Regions from separate parts of the Promicromonospora sukumoe genome, predicted to be linked through region 2. Evidence: riboswitches for the same ligand, from Rfam matches in the RefSeq annotation. Region 2 holds a riboswitch; each other region holds the start of a gene.
What was found. Region 2 has a riboswitch for thiamine pyrophosphate ahead of thiM (hydroxyethylthiazole kinase). Riboswitches for the same ligand answer to the same signal wherever they lie in the genome.
Positions count from the first base shown of each region.

Region 1: linked by a shared signal. The riboswitch ahead of FHX71_RS05265 (TenA family protein) and the one ahead of thiM (hydroxyethylthiazole kinase) in region 2 are both predicted to bind thiamine pyrophosphate.
Region 3: linked by a shared signal. The riboswitch ahead of FHX71_RS22810 (thiamine ABC transporter substrate-binding protein) and the one ahead of thiM (hydroxyethylthiazole kinase) in region 2 are both predicted to bind thiamine pyrophosphate.

Region 1 is NZ_JACGWV010000001.1:1,200,655-1,204,400, reverse strand. Features, by position in the region: gene FHX71_RS05275 (methyltransferase domain-containing protein) at 1-469, shown strand, start outside; gene FHX71_RS05270 (SRPBCC family protein) at 533-964, opposite strand; gene FHX71_RS05265 (TenA family protein) at 1,002-1,796, opposite strand; TPP riboswitch at 1,788-1,881, opposite strand; gene FHX71_RS05260 (LLM class F420-dependent oxidoreductase) at 1,922-2,701, shown strand; gene FHX71_RS05255 (glycoside hydrolase family 15 protein) at 2,647-3,746, opposite strand, start outside.
Region 2 is NZ_JACGWV010000001.1:893,865-897,610, forward strand. Features, by position in the region: gene thiE (thiamine phosphate synthase) at 1-231, opposite strand, end outside; gene thiM (hydroxyethylthiazole kinase) at 228-1,106, opposite strand; TPP riboswitch at 1,096-1,193, opposite strand; gene FHX71_RS04000 (aspartate aminotransferase family protein) at 1,392-2,849, opposite strand; gene FHX71_RS04005 (hypothetical protein) at 2,969-3,746, opposite strand, start outside.
Region 3 is NZ_JACGWV010000002.1:1,269,105-1,272,850, reverse strand. Features, by position in the region: gene FHX71_RS22830 (MogA/MoaB family molybdenum cofactor biosynthesis protein) at 1-203, shown strand, start outside; gene FHX71_RS22825 (MoaD/ThiS family protein) at 260-499, opposite strand; gene moaC (cyclic pyranopterin monophosphate synthase MoaC) at 496-966, opposite strand; gene FHX71_RS22815 (DUF4235 domain-containing protein) at 1,057-1,338, opposite strand; TPP riboswitch at 1,376-1,481, shown strand; gene FHX71_RS22810 (thiamine ABC transporter substrate-binding protein) at 1,477-2,544, shown strand; gene FHX71_RS22805 (ABC transporter permease) at 2,640-3,746, shown strand, end outside.

The sequences.
Region 1 (3,746 bases), 310 kb from region 2:
CGCAGCGCTCCAGTGGGTCCCCGGGCACCGCGACCTGCTCACGACGCTCGCGGACCGCGCCGCGCAGACCTTCGCCTTCCAGGTGCCGGGCAACCACGACGCGCCCAGCCACCGGCTCCTGCGGGAGGTCGCCGCCCGTGCGCCGTACGCCGACGCCGTCGGGCCGGTGGAGCGGCGGGCCACCGCCGACCCCGCCGAGTACCCGGAGCTCCTGGCCCGGCCGGGCTGGGCCGTCGACGCCTGGGAGACCACGTACACGCACGTGCTGCACGGGCCGGACCCGGTGCTGCGCTGGATCTCCGCGACCGGCGCCCAGCCCACGCTCCAGGCGCTGGAGGCGAAGGACCCGGCCCTGCGCGCCCAGTTCGAGGAGGAGTTCGGGGCGGCGCTGCGCGAGGCGTACCCCGAGCACGCCCACGGCACGCCGCTGGCGTTCCGCCGGGTGTTCGCGGTCGCGACGCGCGCCTGAGACCCGCGTCTGAGACCCGGGCCGACGGCGGCCGCGCGCCCAAGCCCGGCCAGGCCCCAGGCCTCAGCCCTTCTGCGTCACCCGGGCCTCCAGCCCGGCCAGCTCCGCGTCGACGTACTCCCGGGTCCGCTTCCCCACCAGGCCGCCGACCAGCCACGCCAGCGAGCCGGTCTGGGTGATCGCGAGCGTCACCTTGGACCGGCCGTCCGGCAGCGGCTCGACCAGGTGCTCCGCCTGCGTGGTCACACCGGGCGCCTCGGTGATCCACGCGAAGTGCCGCGGCGGGTCCCACTCGTCCATCAGCCAGACCGCGAGCGGCAGCTCCGGCTGCTCGATCCGCACCTGGGTGCCGACGTCGGGCGGGTTGGGCCCGTCGATGATCTCGACCGACCGCATGGACGGCGTCCAGTCGGGCATGTGCTCGACGTCGGACAGGACCGCCCAGACCTCCTCGGGGGTCGCGTCGATCTCGGCGGAGGTGCTGTAGTTCGGCATCGGTGCTCCTGTCCTCGGGTCGGCGCCGTCGGCGGCGTCACCCCCTAGTCTCGGCCCGAACGGGCGGCGTCGGCCAGGTGGGGCAGGTGCTGCCCTGCTCGAAGAAGAGGTACTCGTGCACGGAGGAGACCTCGAACGCCCGCAGCATGCGGGCCCGTTCCTCCGGGGAGACCCAGCGTGCGGCGTCGTCGGCCAGGCGGCGGGCCTGGCGGGTGGACTCCTGGAAGCCCTCGTCGCCGTAGGTGCCGATCCAGGCCGCGTACGGGTGGCCGGCCAGGCCGCCGGGGCGGTGGCGGGCCTGGTCCACGAGCACGCTCCCGACGTGCGCGTACAGCCAGTAGCAGGGCAGCAGCGCGGCGACCGTCTCCGCGTAGCTGCCCGACGCCGCGGCGTGCAGGTGGCCGGTGTAGGCCGCGGTCACGGGCGAGGGCTCGACGGCCGCGATCTCGCCCGCGGCCAGCCCTGCGTGCGTGCCCAGCCAGTCCCGGTGGAGCGCTGTCTCGACCTCCAGCGCCGAGACGGACGACCGGGCGAGGAAGCCCTGCGCGGCCGGGTCGGGTGCGAGCTGGGCGGCGCGCGCCAGGACACGCGAGTACTCGCGCAGGTACGCGGCGTCCTGGGCGAGGTAGAACGCGAAGGACTCGGCGGGCAGCGAGCCGTCCGCGAGCGCCCGGACGAACGGCATGTGGTCGACGGCGTCGCGCCAGCCTGCGATGCGGTCCCAGGCCTCCTCGGTGAAGGTGCGGACGGCGGCCGGGCCGGCCGGTGGAGCGGCGTCGGCCAAAGCCTCGACGGAAGTCGAGGCGGAGACGGGGACAACAGAAGAAGTCACGATGGACATCCCTTCGCCAGCATGATCTGGATCAGGTTCGACGGGTGTGGTCTCAGCCCCGGTCGGGGCACCCCGTGTCACGTGCGGCAGAGGCTACCGGAACGGGCCGGTCGTAGGCTGCGGCCATGACAGACCGTCCGATCCGCATCGGTGTCCAGCTCCAGCCCCAGCACGCCGAGTACTCCCAGCTCCGCGACGCGGTGCTCCGCGCCGAGGACGCCGGCGTCGATGTTCTCTTTAATTGGGACCATTTCTTCCCGCTGCGGGGCAACCCCGACGGCAAGCACTTCGAGTGCTGGACCATGCTCGGCGCGTGGGCCGAGCAGACCGAGCGTGTGGAGATCGGCGCGCTCGTGAGCGGCATCGGCTACCGCAACCCGGACCTGCTCGCGGACATGGCCCGCACGGTCGACCACATCTCGGGCGGGCGGCTGATCCTGGGCCTGGGGGCGGGCTGGTTCGAGAAGGACTACGACCAGTTCGGCTACGAGTTCGGAACGCCGGGCTCCCGCATCGCGAGCCTGGCCGACGCCCTGCCGCGTATCAAGTCCCGGCTCGCGGCCGGCAATCCCGCGCCCACGCGGGAGATCCCGATCCTGATCGGGGGCGGCGGCGTGCGCAAGACGCTGCGGATCGTGGCCGAGCACGCCGACATCTGGCACGCGTTCGGCGACGCGCAGACCCTGACGAGCAAGTCGGCGATCCTCGACGAGCACGGCGCCGCCGTCGGGCGGGACACCGCCACGCTGGTCGAGCGGTCGGCCGAGGCCAAGGGCACGCCCGCCGAGACCGGCGAGGCGCTCGTCGAGGCCGGGGCGACCCTGTTCACCGTCGGGGTCACCGGGCCGGACTACGACCTGTCGACCGCCGAGGAGTGGATCGCCTGGCGCGACACGCGCGGCTGAGGCTCGGGCTCCGGTTCCTCGGAGCCGACGACGGCGGCCTGGCCCAGCCGCAGCGCGCTGTTCACCAGCCCGAGGTGGCTGAACGCCTGCGGCGTGTTGCCGAGGTGCTGTCCGGTGCGCACGTCGTACTCCTCGCTGAGCAGTCCGACGTCGTTGCACAGCGTGAGCAGCCGTTCGAACAGGGCGACGGCCTCCTGCACGCGGCCGGTGCCGTGCAGCGCGTCGACCAGCCAGAAGTTGCACACCAGGAAGGTCGCCTCGGCCCCGGGCAGGCCGTCCACCTTGTCGTCGGCGTCGTTGTGGTACCGCCGCACGAGCCCCTCCTGGCCGAGCTCCCGCTGCACGGCCTCGACGGTGCCGACGACGCGGGGGTCGTCCCACGGCAGGAAACCCACCTGCCCGATGAGCAGCAGCGCCGCGTCCAGGCCCTGGGACCCGTAGAACTGCGTGAACGTGTTGCGCACCGGGTCGAACCCGTTGGCGCACACGTCGGCGTGGATCCGGTCGCGCACCTCGCGCCAGTGCTCGACGGGCTCGTCCACCAGGCCGTACTTCTCGACCGCCCGCACGACCCGGTCGAAGCCCGCCCACGCCATGACGCGCGAGTGCACGAACGCGCGGCGCGGGCCGCGCACCTCCCAGAGCCCGTTGTCGAGGTCGTCCCAGTGCTCCTCGAGGTGCTCCAGCAGGGCGCGCTGCAGCCGCCAGACGTCGTCGTCCTGCTCCAGCCCCGCCTCGCGCGCCTGGTGCAGGACGTCCAGCGTCTCGCCCCACACGTCGATCTGGAGCTGGCTCGCGGCGTCGTTCCCGATCCGCACGGGTGCGGAGCCCTCGAAGCCGGGCAGCCAGTCGAGCGTGTACTCCGGCAGACGACGACGCCCGTCGAGCCCGTACATGATCTGCAGGTCCGCGGGGTCGCCGGCCACGGCCCGCAGCAGCCACGCCCGCCACTGCCGGGCCTCGTCGATGAACCCCGTGCCGATCAGGGCCTGCAGCGTGAGCCCGGCGTCGCGCAGCCAGCAGTACCGGTAGTCCCAGTTGCGGC
Region 2 (3,746 bases):
GTCCACCCGGTCGTCGACCACCAGCGGCACGCCGCGCGGCCGGAGCAGGGCGACCAGGGCGCGGCCGAGGTCGACGAGCTCGCGGGTCGTCGCGCCCGGGTCGCGGAGCTGGACGGCGGTCACTCCGCCGCCGACCGCCGCGCCCACGGTGGTGACGACCCCGGCGGGGCCGCCGCACTGCGTGGTGTCGGTGACGAGGTAGACGGTCGGGTCGAGGAGCCGGGCGCTCACGCCTTGGCCCGCGCGGGCTCGGCCCCGGCCTCGGCGGTCGACGCGGCCCCTGCCGACGCGGACCCGTTGGAGGCAGCCGGCTCGTTCACCAGCCCGGCGCCGAACCCGACGGCCTCGGGATCGACGTCGAACATCCGGTCGACCAGCTCGACGGCGAAGCTGCCGGGCGTCGTCGACGTGGTCCGGTCGGCGGCCACGCAGAGCCAGGCGGTCGCTGCCGTCGCGGCGAGCAGACGGTCCTCGGTGACGGCGGCGCACGCCGCGACCAGGGCGCCGAGCGAGCAGCCGACGCCGGTGACGCGCGTCATCAGGGGCGTGCCCGCCTGGATGCGCACCACGCGGTCGCCGTCGGTGAGCAGGTCGGACGCGCCGCTGACGGCGATCACGGCGCCGGAGGACCGGGCCAGGCCGAGCGCGACGTCCCGCACGCCGTCGGGCGTGTCCAGGGAGTCGACGCCGCGGCCGCCGGAGCCGCCCGCGAGCGCCTGGATCTCGGACGCGTTGCCGCGGACGACGGCGGGGCCGCGGGCGAACAGCTCGGCGGCGAGCCGGGTGCGCAGCGGCAGGGCGCCGATGGCGACGGGGTCGAGCACCCAGGGCACGCCGGCGGCGGTGGCGCCGTTGACGGCGGCCCGCATGCCGTCGGCCTGGCCGCCCTCGACGGTGCCGAGGTTGATCAGCAGGCCGCCGGCGGCGCCGGCCATGACGGGCGCCTCCTCGGGGTCGGCGACCATGGCGGGCGCGGCGCCCGCGGCGAGCAGGACGTTCGCGGTGAAGTTGGTGACCACGACGTTGGTCACGCAGTGCACCAGTGGGGCGGTGTCGTGCACCGCGGTGACGACCGACGCGACGGCGTCGGGCAGGACGGAGCCCATGAGGCGTTCCCTTCGCTAGCACTACCTAGATCAGGTTCCACGGGTGCATCTCAGCCGGGCGGATGCCCGGCGCCCCGCGCCAAGTGGGCCCACCCTAGTCGCGGACGGCGTTCGTCCGAAACCGTCTCCGGGGGGTGGGGTGCTAGTTGGGCTCCGGCGGCCCTCCACCACGAAACAGCAACGATGGTGCGCTTCTACCCAGCGATTACGCCCGGAAACAGGCCAGTTCCGGGCGCAATGACTGGGTAGAAGCGCACCATCGCCGACCGCTCGACCACCGCACGCTCAGAGCCGCGTCCACGCCTCGCTCAGCACACCCCGGAGGATCTGTTCGATCTCGTCGAACTCCGGCTGCCCGACCGTCAGCGGCGGGGCGAGCTGCACCACCGGGTCGCCTCGGTCGTCGGCGCGGCAGTACAGGCCGGCCTCGAAGAGCGCCGGGGTGAGGAACCCGCGCAGCAGCCGCTCGGCGTCGTCGCCCGAGAACGTCTCCCGGGTGACCTTGTCCCGGACGAGCTCGATCGCGTAGAAGTACCCGGCGCCGCGCACGTCGCCCACGATCGGCAGGTCGTGCAGCCGCTCCAGGGTGGACCGGAACGCGGGCGCGTTCTCCTTGACCCGCCCGGTCAGGTCCTCCTCCTCGAAGAGGTCGAGGTTCGCCATGGCGACCGCCGCGGACACCGGGTGCCCGCCGAACGTGTACCCGTGCGCGAACGTCGTCGACCCGTGGGCGAACGGCTCGTACACCCGGTCGGAGACCAGGCAGGCGCCGATCGGGGAGTAGCCCGACGCCATGCCCTTGGCGCACGTGATCATGTCGGGCACGTAGCCGAAGTCGTCGCACGCGAAGATCGACCCGATCCGGCCGAACGCGCAGATCACCTCGTCGGAGACCAGCAGCACGTCGTGCCGGTCGCAGATCTCGCGCACCCGCTCGAAGTAGCCGGGCGGAGGTGGGAAGCAGCCGCCGGCGTTCTGCACGGGCTCGAGGAACACGGCCGCGACCGAGTCCGGCCCCTCCGTCTCGATGAGCACCTCGATCTGGTCGGCCGCCCACCGGCCGAACGCCTTCGGGTCGTCGCGCAGGTCCTCGGACGCCCGGTAGATGTCGGTGTTCGGCACCTTGAACGCGCCCGGGACCAGCGGCTCGAACGGCGCCTTGAAGCCCGGCACGCCCGTCACGGACAGCGCTCCGTGCGTGGTGCCGTGGTACGCGATGTTCCGGGAGATCACCTTGTACTTGCCCGGCCGGCCCTGCAGCTTCCAGTACTGCTTGGCCAGCTTGAACGCCGTCTCCACGGCCTCGGAGCCGCCGGTCGTGAAGAACACGCGGTTCAAGTCGCCCGGCGCGAGGTCGGCCAGGCGTTCGGCCAGGTCGATCGCGGGCGGGTGCGCGAACGACCATAGCGGGAAGTAGGCGAGCTCGCCCGCCTGCCGCGCCGCGGCCTCCGCGAGCACCCTGCGGCCGTGCCCCGCCTGGACCACGAACAGCCCGGAGAGCCCGTCGATGTACCGGCGTCCGGCGGCGTCCCACACGTGGTGGCCCTCGCCGCGGACCAGCGTCGGCACCCCCGCGTCCCAGGCGGACTGCCGCGTGAAGTGCCCCCAGAGATGCCGCCGGGCGGCGTCGTCCCGCGCGGTGCCGCGCGGCGTGACGTTCGCCCCGCCGGGCACCGCCCCGGGCGCCTCACCAGGCGCGCCCCCGGGCGCCCCACCAGGCACGGACACAGAGCTTCCGGTCATCGTGATCCCCCGTCGTGGAGCGGCGTCGCGGCTGACCCGACCAGGCTATGGCGTGTCAGACGCACAGGTCACCCGAGGGACCTGTATGTCTGACACGGCGAGCGCCGCCGCGGCAACACTCACCGCCGGCTCGTCCAGTTGAAGACCGCCCACCCCGTCACCAGCGCGCCCACGGTGACCAGCGCCGTGGCCGTGACGGCCTGGATCGGGCCGATGAGCGACGCGTCCAGCGCCACCTGGACGGTACCGATCAGGGCGTACACCCCGGCGAAGACCGTGATCGCGGACAGCGTGCCGTCCATCAGCCGACGCCGGGACCGCTCCCGCCGGACCTCCGCCGCGCGCTCGCGGTCGCCGTGCAGCCGTTCGAGCGCCGCGAGCCGGGCCGCGATCGGCTCCTGGAGCAGCTCGCGCAGCCGTTCGGTGACGCCGGCGGCCTGCTGCTCGAACCGCGACGCGTGCAGGAGCTGGTTGAGCATCCGCGACTCCAGCGCGGAGGCGAGGAACGTCGGCGAGGTGATCGTCGTCAGGGTGGTGCGCACCTCCGAGGCGAACTCGTGCAGCCGTAGCTGCTCGCGCGTGAGCCGCTCCTTGCGGTCGGCGAGGTCGGCGCCGTTGTTCACGTCGTGGTCGGCGAGCATGGTCGCGACGATCCGCAGGTGGTCGGCCAGGGTGGCGTTCCAGGCGCTGAACAGCCCGTTGAGGCTGGCCACGAACTCGGCGAGCGAGCCGTACTGGGAGATCTTGAAGTGCGCCGTCCCGACCAGAGCCACGGTGGTGGAGTTCGTGGCCACCGCGACGACGTCGCCCAGGTGCCGCACGCCCTCCAGCAGCACGGGGTTGCGCTGCCGCAGGGTCCAGTCGCACAGCGTGGCGGTGCCGTAGGACACGGGCTGC
Region 3 (3,746 bases), on a different contig from region 2:
CCGCCGCGGGGATCCCGACCGCCGCGCTCTCGCGCGGGCTGGTGGGCGTGGCCCGCGGCGCCGACGGGACACGCGCGCTCGTGGTGAACCTGCCCGGCTCGTCCGGGGGCGTGAAGGACGGACTCGACGTCGTGCTCGGCCTCTGGCCGCACGTCCGGTCGCAGCTCGACGGCGGCGACCACCCCGCCCCGGCGCCGGCTTAGCCCGGCGCCGGCCTGGCCCGGCCGGACGCGTCAGCCGCGCGGGTCAGCCCTGCGGGTCAGCCGCCCGCGAAGGGCGGGAGCACGTCGACCGTGACGCCGTCCGGGACGGGCGTCTCGTCCGCCGTCGTGCGGGCGCCCGCGACGAGCAGGGCGCACTTCGGCAGCACCGCTTCCAGGGCCGGGTGGGCCGCGGTGAGGGCACCGCGGAGGGCGCCGACCGACGTCGGGCCGTCGAGCTGTTCGGTGGCGCGGCCTGCCGCCTCCCGGGCGCCCGCGAAGTAGCGGACCGTGATCACTCGGCACGCACCCAGTCGCCCGACTTGCCGCCGGTCTTGCGCTCCAGGCGCACGTCCGCGAGCGAGACGGACTTGTCGAGCCCCTTGACCATGTCGATGACGGCGAGGCCGGCGACCGCGACGGCCGTCAGCGCCTCCATCTCGACGCCCGTGCGGTCGGCGGTGCGGACGGTCGCGGTGACGGCGACGCCGTCGTCGGTCACCTCGAGGTCCACCGCCGCGCCGTGCACGCCGATCACGTGCGCCAGCGGCAGGAGGTCCGGCGTCTTCTTGGCGCCTGCGATGCCCGCGATGCGCGCCACGGCGAGCACGTCCCCCTTGGGGACGGCGCCGTCGCGCAGCGCCCGGACGACGTCGGGGCCGCACCGGACCAGGCCGGAGGCCGTCGCGGAGCGGATGGTCGGCTGCTTGGCGGTGACGTCGACCATCCGGGCCTGGCCGCGGTCATCGAGGTGCGTGAAGCTCACGGCACCAGGGTGTCACGTCCGGTCACCGGGCAGCACGAGCACAGGGCAGCACGAGCACCGGGCGGCACGGCCGCCCGGTAGGTTCTCGTCTCAGACAGCGGTGCGGCGCGCGGCGATCCGCAGGGCCGCACGGTGCGCACCCTTTGCGGCGATCCGCTTGGCGAACACCGCGGTTCCGGCCGCGACGGCCGCGAACACGGTCGCCTGCAGCAGGTCCAGCTCCGGGTCGTCCGGCTTGTTGGGCGCGTCGTTTCCGGTCACGCCCTTCCAGATCATGCTGACAGCCTTCTGGGCGACCCAGCCGGCCGCGATCGTCAGAGCGAGGGTGCCGACCTTCTCGCCGAGTGTCTGTTCCGTCTCAATCTGGGCCATCTCCACACCGTAGTCCTCGACGGCCGACTAGGCTGCATGGAAACGACAGGGGAGCGCCCCGACGGCGCTGAGAGTGCGGATCACCGCAGACCCTTGAACCTGATCCGGTTGACACCGGCGGAGGAAGTCGGAGGCACGATGTTGCGTCTTTCCGGTGCCCACGGGGGCACCATCCCTACTGCTGCGGCCGCGCTGTCCGTGGCCCTGCTGCTCGCCGGGTGCTCCGGCGGGTCCGGCTCGGGCGACGACTCGTCCGCCGCGGGCGACACCGTCACCCTGGTGACCCACGACTCCTGGGCGCTCGACGAGAAGCTGATCGACCAGTTCGAGCAGGAGTCCGGCACCACGGTCGAGGTCAGCGCCGCCGGCGACGCCGGGACCCTGGTGAACCAGCTCGTGCTGACCAAGGACGCCCCGCTCGGCGACGCCGTCTTCGGCATCGACAACACCTTCGCGTCCCGGGCGCTGGAGGCCGGCGTGGTCGAGGAGTACACCCCCGCCGACCTGCCCGAGGGCGCTGAGCAGCTCGGCGGCGCGCTCACGCCCGTCGACCAGGGCGACGTCTGCGTCAACGCCGACGAGGCGTGGTTCGAGGAGTCCGGCCTGGAGGTGCCGACGACCCTGGAGGACCTCGCCGACCCGCAGTACAAGGACCTGCTCGTGGTGTCCAACCCGGCGACGTCGTCCCCGGGGCTCGCGTTCCTGCTGGCGACGATCGGGGCGTTCGGCGAGGACGGGTTCGAGGACTACTGGACTTCGCTCGTGGACAACGGCGTCAAGGTCGCGGACTCCTGGGAGGACGCCTACTACGTGGACTTCTCGGGTGCGGGCGAGGGCGGCGAGCGTCCGCTCGCGCTGTCGTACGCGACGTCGCCGGCGTTCACGGTGACGGAGGACGGGTCGGCGTCGACCACGAGCGCGCTGCTGGAGACCTGCTTCCGGCAGGTCGAGTACGCGGGCGTGCTCGCCGGGTCCGACAACCCCGAGGGCGCCAAGGCGCTGGTCGACTTCCTGCTCACGAACGACGTGCAGGCCGCGCTGCCCGAGTCGATGTACATGTACCCGGCCGACCCGGCCGTGGAGCTGCCCGCCGACTGGCAGCAGTTCGCGCCGCAGGCGGAGGCCCCGTTCCAGGTGGACCCCGCGGACGTGAGCGAGCACCGCGACGAGTGGATCGAACGGTGGACCGAGACGGTCGTGGGCTGAGCCGGAGGCGTAGCGCAGGGTGGGGGCCGAGGAACGAGGCACCCGCCCGGAGCGGAGCCGCAGGCTCAGCCCACCAAAGGCAGAGCTTGAGCCTTCTGAGGCACGGGCTGCGGCCGGCGCCCCTCCTGTGGGGGGTGGCGGTCGCGGTCCCGCTCGGCTTCCTCGCCGTCTTCTTCGCGTGGCCGGTGGCCGCGCTCGTGGTCCGCGGCTTCGTGCCCGACGGCGCGCTCGACCTCACCGGCTTCGCCGAGGTGCTGTCGCGTCCGCGCACGTGGCGCCTCGTAGGCCTCACGCTCACGCAGGCCGTGCTCGGCACCGCGTTCTCGGTGCTGCTCGGCCTGCCGCTCGCGTACCTGCTGTACCGGCGGTCGTTCCCCGGGCGCAGCCTGGCGCGCGGGCTCGTGACCGTGCCGTTCGTCCTGCCCGCCGTGGTGGTGGGCGTCGCGTTCCGGGCCCTCTTCGCGCCGGGCGGCACGCTCGGGTTCCTCGGGCTGGAGGAGTCGCTCGCCGGGATCGTCGTCGCGCTCGTGTTCTTCAACGTGTCCGTGGTGGTGCGTACCGTCGGCGGGCTGTGGGAACGGCTCGACCCCCGCGCGGAGGAGGCCGCGGCCTCGCTGGGCGCGGCGCCGGCCCGGGTGTTCCGGACCGTCACGCTGCCGTCGCTCGCGCCCGCGATCACCTCGGCGGCGTCCGTTGTCTTCCTGTTCTGCGCCACGGCGTTCGGGGTGGTGCTCGTGCTCGGCGGCGTGCGCTACGGGACCATCGAGACCGAGATCTGGACCCGCACCACCCAGTTCCTGGACCTGCGCTCGGCCTCCGTGCTGTCGATCCTGCAGCTCGTCGTCATCTCCGCGGCCCTGGCGGTGTCCGCGCGGGCCCGACGGCGGCGCGAGGCCGCGCTGCACCTCGTCTCCGCGCGCCGCACCGCGCGGCCCCTGTCCTGGCGCTCGCCCGCCGACGTCGCCGCGTCGCTCGCGGGCGTCGCGATCGTCGCCGGGCTCATCGTGCTGCCGCTGGCCGGGCTGGTCGCCCGCTCGTTCCGTGAGCCGGACGGGTCCTGGGGCCCGGGCAACTACGTCGCGCTGGGGACCACCGGCGAGCGGAACGCGCTGGTCGTCACGGTCTGGGAGGCGACGGCGACCTCGCTGCGGATCGCGCTCGCCGCCACGCTGATCTCGCTGGTCGTGGGCGGCCTCGTCGCG